Regions from separate parts of the Peribacillus sp. NPDC076916 genome, predicted to be linked through region 2. Evidence: riboswitches for the same ligand, from Rfam matches in the RefSeq annotation. Region 2 holds a riboswitch; each other region holds the start of a gene.

Region 1 (3,450 bases), on a different contig from region 2:
TATTTTTTTAAGAAATTCATCACGACGACTGTCAATAACCCCTCACTGATTGCCAAGGGAATTTGGGTCAGGGCAAAAATCCCTGCAAATTTACTGAAAGAGGCCATGAACCCTCCTACCTCGGATGGAAAAGCAAGAGCAAGTTGAATGGAAGTTACCACATAGGTTCCCAAATCTCCAAAAGCAGCAGCCAAGAACACGGAAAATGAAAAGGACCAACCTAATTTAGTTGCGCCCTTGAAGACGAAGTAAGCAATGAGCGGTCCGCAAACGGCCATGGAAAATGCATTGGCCCCTAATGTCGTCAATCCTCCGTGAGCCAGTAAAACGGCTTGAAATAACAGAACGATGGAGCCAACGACACTCATGGCCAATGGTCCGAATAAAATGGAGCCCAAACCAACTCCGGTAGGGTGTGACGAACTTCCGGTAACGGAAGGAATCTTTAGGGCAGATAAAATGAATACAAATGCACCCGATAAGCCAAGCATCATTTTTGTTTCTGGGTTTTCCCTTACTTTGGATCTAATGGACCGGTAACCCAGGATTAAAAATGGAAGCGTCACGGCCCACCAGAATATAGCCCATTCAATGGGTAAAAAGCCCTCCATGATATGCATGGCCATTGCCCGTTTTGGAACGAAAAGCAGTAAAATGACAAAATAAATGGTCTTCCAATTGGTTCTTTTCATTCTTTCTCCTTTCAAAACTTTTAATTTTTCTGATCAATCTTGAGAAGAAAGGCGCGCCCAACATAAAAAGCACTTCTCTCAAAGGAAAGAAGTGCGTAATGAACAGGAATTTTGCAGCATAAACCAACCATGGGCCTTTCTGCCTGATCCGCACACCCATCCTCGTAGGTTGAAACAGTTTCACGCTTCATGGCAGGTCTCCTGGCTTTGGTTCATCATCCCATTACATCCTTCCCATCTCATTTGACAGTGGAATAGTTAAAGTAATAGGACTCCCCTTTACAGTGGCGGGACCGCTCCGGATTTTCACCGGCTTCCCTTTTAAGCTGAATTCCGAAAAATTCAACACCATAAAACTTATGTAATTATTTAGAAAATTCTCGTATAGTGTACCATAAAGAAATAATTCCAGCTACACTATCTTTTTTTTTTTGACTAAATTTGTTGCAAGGAAAGGCTTGTTGACAGGATATACACTATTAAACTTTTCTAAACAGTCGGAATAAACTATTGAATTTTGATAAAGTTGTTATATGATAGATAAAGTTAGTTAGAAATGTATAATAAAACCAAATATTTCATTTTAAAAGTGCCCTTGTGTGAATAAGCAAGGGATAATAGGGAAATCGGTGAAAATCCGATGCAGCCCCCGCTACTGTAAACGCTGATGAAATTGTCGATAGCCACTGGCATTGTTGCCGGGAAGGGACAAGGTAAAATGAAGCGTAAGCCAGGAAACCTGCTTTTAAAATTGCATGATACTTTTCGGAGGGAAAGGTAGAAGGACTATGACGATTTTGGGAGATTGGGCATTCTTGCCTGGGGCTCCTCATCCATATAGTTTTTTTAAACCTTGACTCTTATGTTAAGGTTTTTTATTTTGCCTTTTCCCTGAACGCAGGAGGAAGAACATGACTACTTGGAACTTAATGGGTACAAATACACATCTGTTGATTTGTAATGGAAGCAGCTGTATGAAAAAGGGCGGGGAAGAAGTAACCCAGGCGATTCGCGATGAAATTACTTCCAAAGGACTGGACATGAAAATCCATACAACCAGGACACGGTGTAACGGAAGATGTAAGGATGCCTGCGTTGTGATTGCCTATCCTCAAGGAAACTGGTATCGAGTGGAGACACCTGATTTCGGTCGCCAAATTGTCAGCCATATCGATGATGGGGAGTTTGTTCCACAAATGATCTACCAATTCAATGATGGGGAAATGGCACCCAATCCAAATTTTCCTGCTCATACGGGTATTTCAAAGAACAAAGCGTGAAAGGAGATGTCTTAATGAGTACAAACGGTAAATTATTCGTCGTGGGCTTTGGACCAGGGAATTTTGAACACATTACCAAACGTGCTGTCGAAGCCCTTCAAGAAAGTGACTACATCATTGGTTATAAAACTTATGTTGAACTCATTCAGGGACTGCTTACAGATCAAACGATTATTAGTACGGGGATGACTGAAGAGGTATCACGTGCTCAGGAAGCAGTGAAACAAGCGGAGCTGGGTAAGAAAGTTGCGGTAATCTCCAGCGGGGATGCTGGAGTTTACGGGATGGCTGGGTTGGTTTATGAAGTATTGATTGAAAAAGGCTGGAAAGAAGAAACTGGAGTGGGCATTGAAGTCATTCCTGGCATTTCTGCAATAAACTCTTGTGCATCTTTACTTGGGGCACCAGTCATGCACGATTCGTGTACAATCAGCCTCAGTGATCATTTAACTCCTTGGGAACTGATCGCTAAAAGGGTTGAAGCAGCTGCAATGGCAGACTTTGTCATTGCCCTGTATAATCCGCGCAGCGGCAGGCGGACGAGACAAATTGTTGAAACACAGAACATTCTCCTTAGCTACCGTTCGCCCGATACACCTGTCGGGTTGGTGAAAAGTGCATATCGAGATAGGCAGGATATTGTCATAACCAATTTGAAAGATATGTTGAATCACGATATTGGAATGTTGACCACCGTTATTATTGGTAATTCATCCACCTTTTTATATGATGACAAAATCATCACACCAAGAGGGTATCAGAGGAAATATACTTTGAATTCGGAAAAGCAACCATTGAAGCCGCATCAGCGTCTGCAAAAAGAAGCGGAACCGTGGGCATTAGATCAAGAAGCCTTCACCGAATCCTCTGGAGGAGTTGGATTACTTACAAAAGCACCTGAAAAGAAGCCAGATTCCTTTGAAATGGCAATGGAAGCACTGTCAAGAGTCAAGGGGCAAACCGTTCAGCAATCCTTTGAGCCGATCGTTCAGCAAAAAATGGAGTCGGTATTCGAACTTGCCGTTAGTCCAGGTGTGGCGAATAAACAATTCACTCCCAAACAAATGATGACACTTGCGGAAGTTGTCGGGGAAAAGGGCACGATGGAATACACGCCAAATCATAAAATCGTATTAAAGATTCCGACAATGGATCCGGAAGTCATTACGGGGAAATTGCAATCAGCAAACTTTCTATTATCACCGATTGGAGATGTACTGACATTAAAAGCATGTGATTTCTGTGATGGTGAAAAAACCGAATCCATTCCTTATGCGGATGAAATACATCGGGTGCTTGGCGGAATGAAAATGCCAAAGGAACTTAACATCGGTTTTAATGGGTGTGGAATGGCTTGTTATAGTGCTGTGATGGATGATATCGGGATTGTCTTTCGAAAAGGGAAGTTTGACTTATTTCTTGGAGCTAAACCGGTTGGAAGAACAGCCCATCCAGGTCAGCCTGTTGCGGAAGGCATT
Region 2 (3,450 bases):
CCTGTTGTTTTTGGTAACGCTCTTTAAATGGAATTTGACGGCCGGCGGTCCTGGTTTTAACCTTTTCGACTTTCGATCGTACAGTCCCATGATTCCGTGCATTCGAACTTGCTAACGTTTGAACCGTAATTTTATTGGCATCGACTTTTTCGGCGATTGCTTCAAAGCCTTGATTATTCCCTTTGACCAAGAGTGTGATTTCCTCAAGTTTCTCGTCAGCGAAAGCGAGGGCCTGTTTCACTTCTTTTGAAAGGGAGGATTCATTACGAACGGTCACTGGGACATGAAGCAGGGAACAAGAGGGCTGAAGCCAGATTTGGTCTTCGGCTACCTTTTTCTTAAGAGTCTCGATCAATTGAATTTTTTTCGATAAATCAGATAGCCAAATGTTTTTTCCGTCAATCACACCTGCAGCAAGCACTTTGTCCTTCGGGAAGCCGAATGCTACAAGATTACTTAGATTCCTCCCTTTATCATGTACAAAATCAAGACCGATTCCTTGGACTTTTAATTCGATGACTTCTTGGTAGTGTTCCACGGCATCAAAGTATGTTTGTAGCATGATGTTCAGGTTTGGTGCTGCTTCATTCAGCTTTTCATAGAGGTAAGTAACAGTTTGCATATCATCCTTGGAAATGGATGAAACAAGAGTAGGTTCATCCATTTGTACCCACTTCACGCCTTCTTGCTCCAACTCCCGCAGGATTTGCGTGTATAGGGGAAGCAAGCTCAAGATGATGCCAGGGATCTCTTGTTTATTGAAGCCTTTGGAAAGGGAGATGAAGGTATAAGGTCCGATCAACACGGGCTTCGTTTCAATCCCTAGCTTTTCCTTGGCTTCCCGATATGCTGCAAGTGGTTTATTTTCTGTTAAAGTCAGCTGTGGCAGTTTTAATTCAGGGACAATATAGTGATAGTTCGTATTGAACCATTTCGTCATTTCGGAAGCGACTTCATCATTGTTTCCGCGAGCCATTGAATAATAGACGGAAAGGGGAACGCTACCGCCTTCATAGGCTGAATAACGTTCAGGAACAAGACCGAACATGACGGACATATCGAGCATTTGATCATAGAAAGTGAAGTCGTTGACAGGAATGATATCAATGCCCCGCCGCTTCTGTTTTTGTAAGTTGCCTAAACGGATTGCTTTTAGTTGTGCCGTAAATTCCGCTTCATCGATTTTACCTGACCAGTAAGCTTCCAATGTACGTTTCCATTCACGATCTTCCCCGATTCGAGGGTAACCCAAACTACTGCTTTTCAAAATTCCCATCCTCCCAATTCATATTATTGAACAATAAAAAAAGCATCCCTAACCGTCAAAAGAGAAAGTTAGAAATGCTTAAAATAAGAGGCACGCAGAATGCCACTTACAATTATAAGGTCCCTAACACCTCCCTATCTCCCGTAGGTTAAAACAGTGTTGTTGAAATAGGCAGGTCTCCTGACTTAGGGATTATCATTAGCGGCGGGCCTTCCCGATCCGTTGATCAGTGGCATATTGGATGGCGCTAACACTCCCATTACAGTGGCGGGACCGTGCCGGAATTACACCGGACTTCCCTTTTAATCCTAATTTATAATTAGGAACCTAATTCCACATATGAAATTTTACAAAACCTGCCTTTATAAACTGTTTGCAGGTTGAAGATTTTTAAAATAAAAACTATTTTAAAAATTTAGACAACCTTAACATATCCAACCAAAAGGGTCAACATGAGATTCGGGAAAAGAATCCGTTTTTTGAGTGTGTTGGTGATGAGGATAAGGTCTGTTCCTAAAAAAGAATATATTGTTTGGACAGGGAGTATGTATAGAGGGAGTGGCGTATTGAAATGGGGCGTTGGGGATGACTTTCTACATCTTGATTGCAGGAATCATTTTTTGCATGGTGATGAGCATTCGTACGTTATTTCTTGTTGAGTCGGGAGGAAAGAAGTTTTCTCTGGAGGATATGCTGTGGCTTGGCAATTTATATGCGACGATATTGGTTGGATTTGCACTGATTTATTTATTATACGAGCTTCAGAATCATTCGGTGATTCTTGATATGGGCAATCGGTTGGATGGCACTTTCTATGAACAGTTGAAGACTTCCTTTTACTTTAGTGCGATGACGATGTTTTCTGTAGGTTATGGAGATATAGCCCCGATTGGCATGGGAAGGATGATAGCTACCATTCAGGCTTTCATCGGGTATACACTGCCGGCAGCGTTCGTGATTCGGACAGTTATCGATTTGGAGCAGAAAGATAGGAAGGATAAATGAAAGTTGTGTTTCTTTCGATTATTGGGTACTCTTACCATAATGAAAGAAATGGAGGGTTCAATATGACTGTTAAAATTGGAGAAAAAGCACCTGATTTCAAACTCCCTGCAAACAATGGTGAAATGGTTTCCCTATCGGATTTTAAGGGGAAAAACATTGTTTTATATTTTTATCCAAAAGACATGACGCCAGGTTGCACGACGGAGGCCTGTGATTTCCGGGACCATAATGAGCAATTCGAGGAATTGGACGCGGTCATTATTGGTATCAGCCCAGATCCAGCGGCACGTCATGAAAAGTTCATCGAAAAGCATGGATTGCCTTTTCTGCTGCTTGCTGACGAAAATCATGAAGCGGCTGAATCATTTGATGTTTGGCAATTGAAAAAGAACTTTGGCAAGGAGTATATGGGCATTGAACGTTCAACTTTCCTGATAGATAAGGCTGGTAAGGTAGTCAAAGAATGGCGTAAAGTAAAAGTCAAAGGCCACGTCGAAGAAGCTCTTGAAACTCTTCGCGACCTCGAAAAATAAGGGACAGGCAGATGAAGGATGAGCGAATAACGAAGCTTGCAGCCAGGCTGATTCATCATTCGATACAAATACAGCCAAAAGAGAGAATCCTCATACGGGGGCATATCAACACGAAACCATTATTGAAAGAGCTGATTGATGAAATATACAGAGTGGGTGCTTATCCATATGTAGAACTCGAAGACGATGAGATAAGCCTCCACCTGTTACAAGGGAATGTGAAGGAACAACTTGACACATCTTCGCAATGGGCTCTGAAGAAATATACGGATATCGATGCAGTCATCATCATCACAGGGGAAGAAAACGAAGTGGAAATGACTGATGTTCCCATCGAGAGGCACCGTCTTCAGGGGGAGGCCATGAATTCCCCCACTCTTTTCTATGTAAACAACCGACGTTGGGTCTTACTTAATTATCCCACCAACGCATCAGCGCAAAAAGCCGGCATGCCCTTCAACACGTACCAAGACTTTCTGTTGAACGTTTGCACCATGGATTACGGGAAAATGGAGGCGGCCTTGAAACCGTTAAAACAATTGATGGAACGGACTGAAAAAGTCAGGATCGTTTCACCAGGGACAGATTTGACCTTTTCCATTAAAGGTATGCCGGCCATCATATGTGCCGGAAAAAAGAATTTAC
Region 3 (3,450 bases), on a different contig from region 2:
CCGATTCAATCGTCATCGACTTTTCCCATTCTAAAATCTGGGATGCTTCAGCAGTTGGTGCTGTTGATACGGTTATCCTTAAATATCAGCTTCTGGGAATACCTGTCCAAGTGCAAGGACTGGATGAAGAAAGTTCGTTATTGCTTGAAAAACTCGCCACATCAGAAAGTAAAATATCTTGAAGAAGTAAGTTTTGTTGAATAGAAACTTTTCAAACCGACAAAATAGATAACATGAATTATTTCCTTTTGAAAGGGGCGAAAAGCATGACACCCGAGCAGGATTATACAGCTGCAAATCTGTCACCGGATTTATTGAATGAACTGAAAAGCTTTGAAAACAGACTTGGCGAGGAAGCCAACAAAGAACTGATTGTCATTGCCTATGAAAAAGAAAAGGAAGCTTTGAATTAAGAAAAAAGACTCAACCACACTTAATGGTGGTTGAGTCTTTTTTTGCATATACAGAAAAAGGATGTCCATGTTTTTAATGAACACCCCCTTTTCCTGTATTATTTGCTGAATACGTCCGTTAAGATCGGCACGATTTGTTTTTTACGAGATACAACGCCTTCTAAGACGGCGATGTTATTGTTTAATGAAACGTCGTATGCTTTTTCCACTGCATAAGCTGCTTTACCAAGCGCCAAGGCAGCAGAGTCATTAGTCAAGATATCCGTTACGACAAATAGGAATAAGTCCAATTCTTTCTCAGCGATGACCTCTCCAATCGCCGCTTCCAATTCTGCTTGCTTAGCAAGGACTTCGTTCGGATCTACAGCATTGACCTGTGCTATCTCCACTTTAGCCATCCCCATGGAGAATTCCTTTGCATCAAGCGTGATAAGCTGGGCAATCGTTTTGTCGCTCAAGTCAGCTCCGGCTTTCAACATTTCCAAGCCGTATGTTTCAGCGTCGACTCCCGCAATGGCAGCCAGTTCCATTGCTGCTGCAACGTCTTGCTCCGTGCATGTAGGAGATTTGAACAATAACGAATCGGAAATGATGGCAGACAACATAAGACCTGCGATTGCTTTAGGGACTTCGATGCCATTTTCTTTATAAATTTTATTTAAAATGGTTGCAGTACAGCCAACTGGTTCCGCCCGGTAATATAGTGGATCGCTTGTTTCAAAGTTAGCGATACGGTGATGGTCGATAACTTCCAACACACGGACTTGGTCAATATCTTCAGCACTTTGCTGGCGTTCGTTATGATCGACCAGGATTACACCTTCAGCCTCCCCTGCGACTTTTTCCACAAGGCGGGGAGCTTCGAATTTGAATTGGTCCAATGCATATTGGGTTTCACCATTCACTTCACCCAGACGAACTGGTTCAGCGTTGATACCTAACTGCTTTTTCAGGTCTGCATAAGCGATTGCTGAACAGATTGTGTCTGTATCCGGGTTTTTATGTCCAAAAACTAATACTTTTTCCAAGATTTTATCCCCTTTTTCTTAAATATTTTTCCGCGAATCCCCTCATCGCAATAAGGGAGAGCCACCTTCACTAGACAATTTATTTTAACACAAAATCGCCTAAAATCAGCGCTTGAATTACCCATTCCCCAATAAATTCTTTCATTCCTTCGCACTCTGCCCTCACTTTGTCAATAGATAAGGGTTGGTTTTTTTCAAATATATTAGTTGAATTATCATCGTATATGGCTTACGATAATATAAGCAGAAATACTAGATATTGATTACATAAACATTACCAATAACTATATATAGAATTTTTTACAATCCAAGGTGCCAGTGATGGCTGAAAAGGGAATCCGGTGTAAACCCGGAACTGTCCCCGCAACTGTAAATGTGACGAAATGAGAAACCCACTGTATAGCTCTCTATACGGGAAGGACTCAAAGTAGGATGATCATGAGTCAGGAGACCTGCCTTGAATTTTTCACGTTTCTTATTCTTCGGGGATTGAGATGATGAAACGATAGTTTAACGGCTATTTTTTCATGGCTCTTTTATTCTATCGTTTGATCCGCTCAATTCATTGGGCGGTTTTTTTATTTTAGAAGAAAGTCAACAAGGAGGATTATTAATGACTCAAACATATAACTCTACCATAAGTGAAAATGACACAGAAGCGAAGTCCATCCAGCTCGAGATGTTATCAAAGGAATTCGAAGGCCATCTCGATATGGAAAAGTTCAAAAAGCGTTTTACAAAATGGCTAGATCGCAAAAGTGACTCAACCGAAGAACAGGCATCAAAAAAACTGATTCAGCTCGCTCTTGAAAGTGTGGATATCGATGCTCCGGATTGGACGTTCGTTGCTGCAGCAGAACTGTTGAATACAATGTATAGGGATGCACAAGCCAATCGAGGCTATGAAGGCATGAGTTATGGCCCATTCTATGAGCTGATCGCGGAACTCTCCCAGCTTTCAGAAGGTCAGCGTTATCCTATTTATAAATCGGAACTGCTATCTTCATATACGAAAGCGGAAATTGAGGAATTGGGTTCGGTGATCGATCCGGAAAAAGATAAATTATTCTCGTACATAGGCATCTACTTATTGAACGACCGCTATCTGGCCCGCCCTCAAAAGGACAAGGTCTACGAACTGCCACAAGAACGTTTCATGATCATCGCGATGGAAATCATGCGATTGGAAAAAACGGAGCACCGCCTGCAACTTATTAAAGAAGCATACTGGGCCATGTCCAATCTTTATATGACCGTTGCGACTCCTACACTCTCCAATTCAGGTAAAACACATGGACAATTAAGCTCCTGCTTTATCGACGCAATTGAAGATTCCATTGACGGAATCTACCTATCAAACTACGATGCAGCAAAAGTATCTAAATTTGGCGGCGGAGTAGGTCTTTACGTCGGTAAGGTTCGATCGCTTGGTTCTGATATCCGGGGTTTCTCTGGAAACAGTTCCGGCACGACTCCCTGGATTCGACTATTCAACCAGACAGCTGTAAGTGTCGATCAATTGGGGCAACGTAAAGGTGCCATCGCGATTTACTTGGATGCCTGGCATAAAGATATCATGAGCTTCCTCGATTTAAAGACACAAAACGGGGATGACAGATTAAAAGCCCATGATATTTTTACAGGCGTATGCATACCCGATTTATTCATGGAAGCTGTACGCGACAGAAAAGAATGGTATCTTTTCGATCCGCATACCGTTAAGCAAACCCTTGGATTTTCACTTGAAGATCTTTATGACGAGAAGAAAGGCGAAGGAAGCTTCAGGAATCATTATGCACTTGCTGTCGAGGCCGCAGAAAATGGCACACTTCCAAACTATAGCTTTGAAAAAATCAAAGCGATGGACATCATGAAAAGCATCATGATTTCTCAATTGGAAGAAGGCGTACCGTATATGTTCTACCGCGATGAAGTGAATCGGAAGAATCCCAATAAGCATAAAGGTATGATTTATTGCTCTAACCTTTGCACGGAGATTGCCCAAAACT

What was found. A riboswitch is a leader RNA that binds a small molecule or an ion and turns the genes downstream of it on or off. The one in region 2 is predicted to bind cobalamin.
Region 1: it holds a riboswitch for cobalamin, as region 2 does, so the genes downstream of both, ACQKFG_RS19690 ((2Fe-2S) ferredoxin domain-containing protein) here and metE (5-methyltetrahydropteroyltriglutamate--homocysteine S-methyltransferase) in region 2, are expected to answer to the same signal.
Region 3: it holds a riboswitch for cobalamin, as region 2 does, so the genes downstream of both, ACQKFG_RS03480 (ribonucleoside-diphosphate reductase subunit alpha) here and metE (5-methyltetrahydropteroyltriglutamate--homocysteine S-methyltransferase) in region 2, are expected to answer to the same signal.

The regions. Positions count from the first base shown of each region.
Region 1 covers NZ_JBNNIU010000007.1:115,416-118,865, reverse strand. The annotation lists gene ACQKFG_RS19700 (energy-coupling factor ABC transporter permease) at 1-692, opposite strand, end outside; gene ACQKFG_RS19695 (hypothetical protein) at 713-883, opposite strand; cobalamin riboswitch at 867-1,060, opposite strand; cobalamin riboswitch at 1,263-1,453, shown strand; gene ACQKFG_RS19690 ((2Fe-2S) ferredoxin domain-containing protein) at 1,604-1,972, shown strand; gene cobJ (precorrin-3B C(17)-methyltransferase) at 1,987-3,450, shown strand, end outside.
Region 2 covers NZ_JBNNIU010000005.1:4,033-7,482, reverse strand. The annotation lists gene metE (5-methyltetrahydropteroyltriglutamate--homocysteine S-methyltransferase) at 1-1,276, opposite strand, end outside; cobalamin riboswitch at 1,421-1,613, opposite strand; gene ACQKFG_RS16805 (potassium channel family protein) at 1,853-2,272, shown strand; gene bcp (thioredoxin-dependent thiol peroxidase) at 2,335-2,805, shown strand; gene ACQKFG_RS16795 (aminopeptidase) at 2,817-3,450, shown strand, end outside.
Region 3 covers NZ_JBNNIU010000001.1:689,968-693,417, forward strand. The annotation lists gene ACQKFG_RS03465 (SulP family inorganic anion transporter) at 1-182, shown strand, start outside; gene ACQKFG_RS03470 (hypothetical protein) at 267-413, shown strand; gene ACQKFG_RS03475 (manganese-dependent inorganic pyrophosphatase) at 512-1,441, opposite strand; cobalamin riboswitch at 1,735-1,915, shown strand; gene ACQKFG_RS03480 (ribonucleoside-diphosphate reductase subunit alpha) at 2,055-3,450, shown strand, end outside.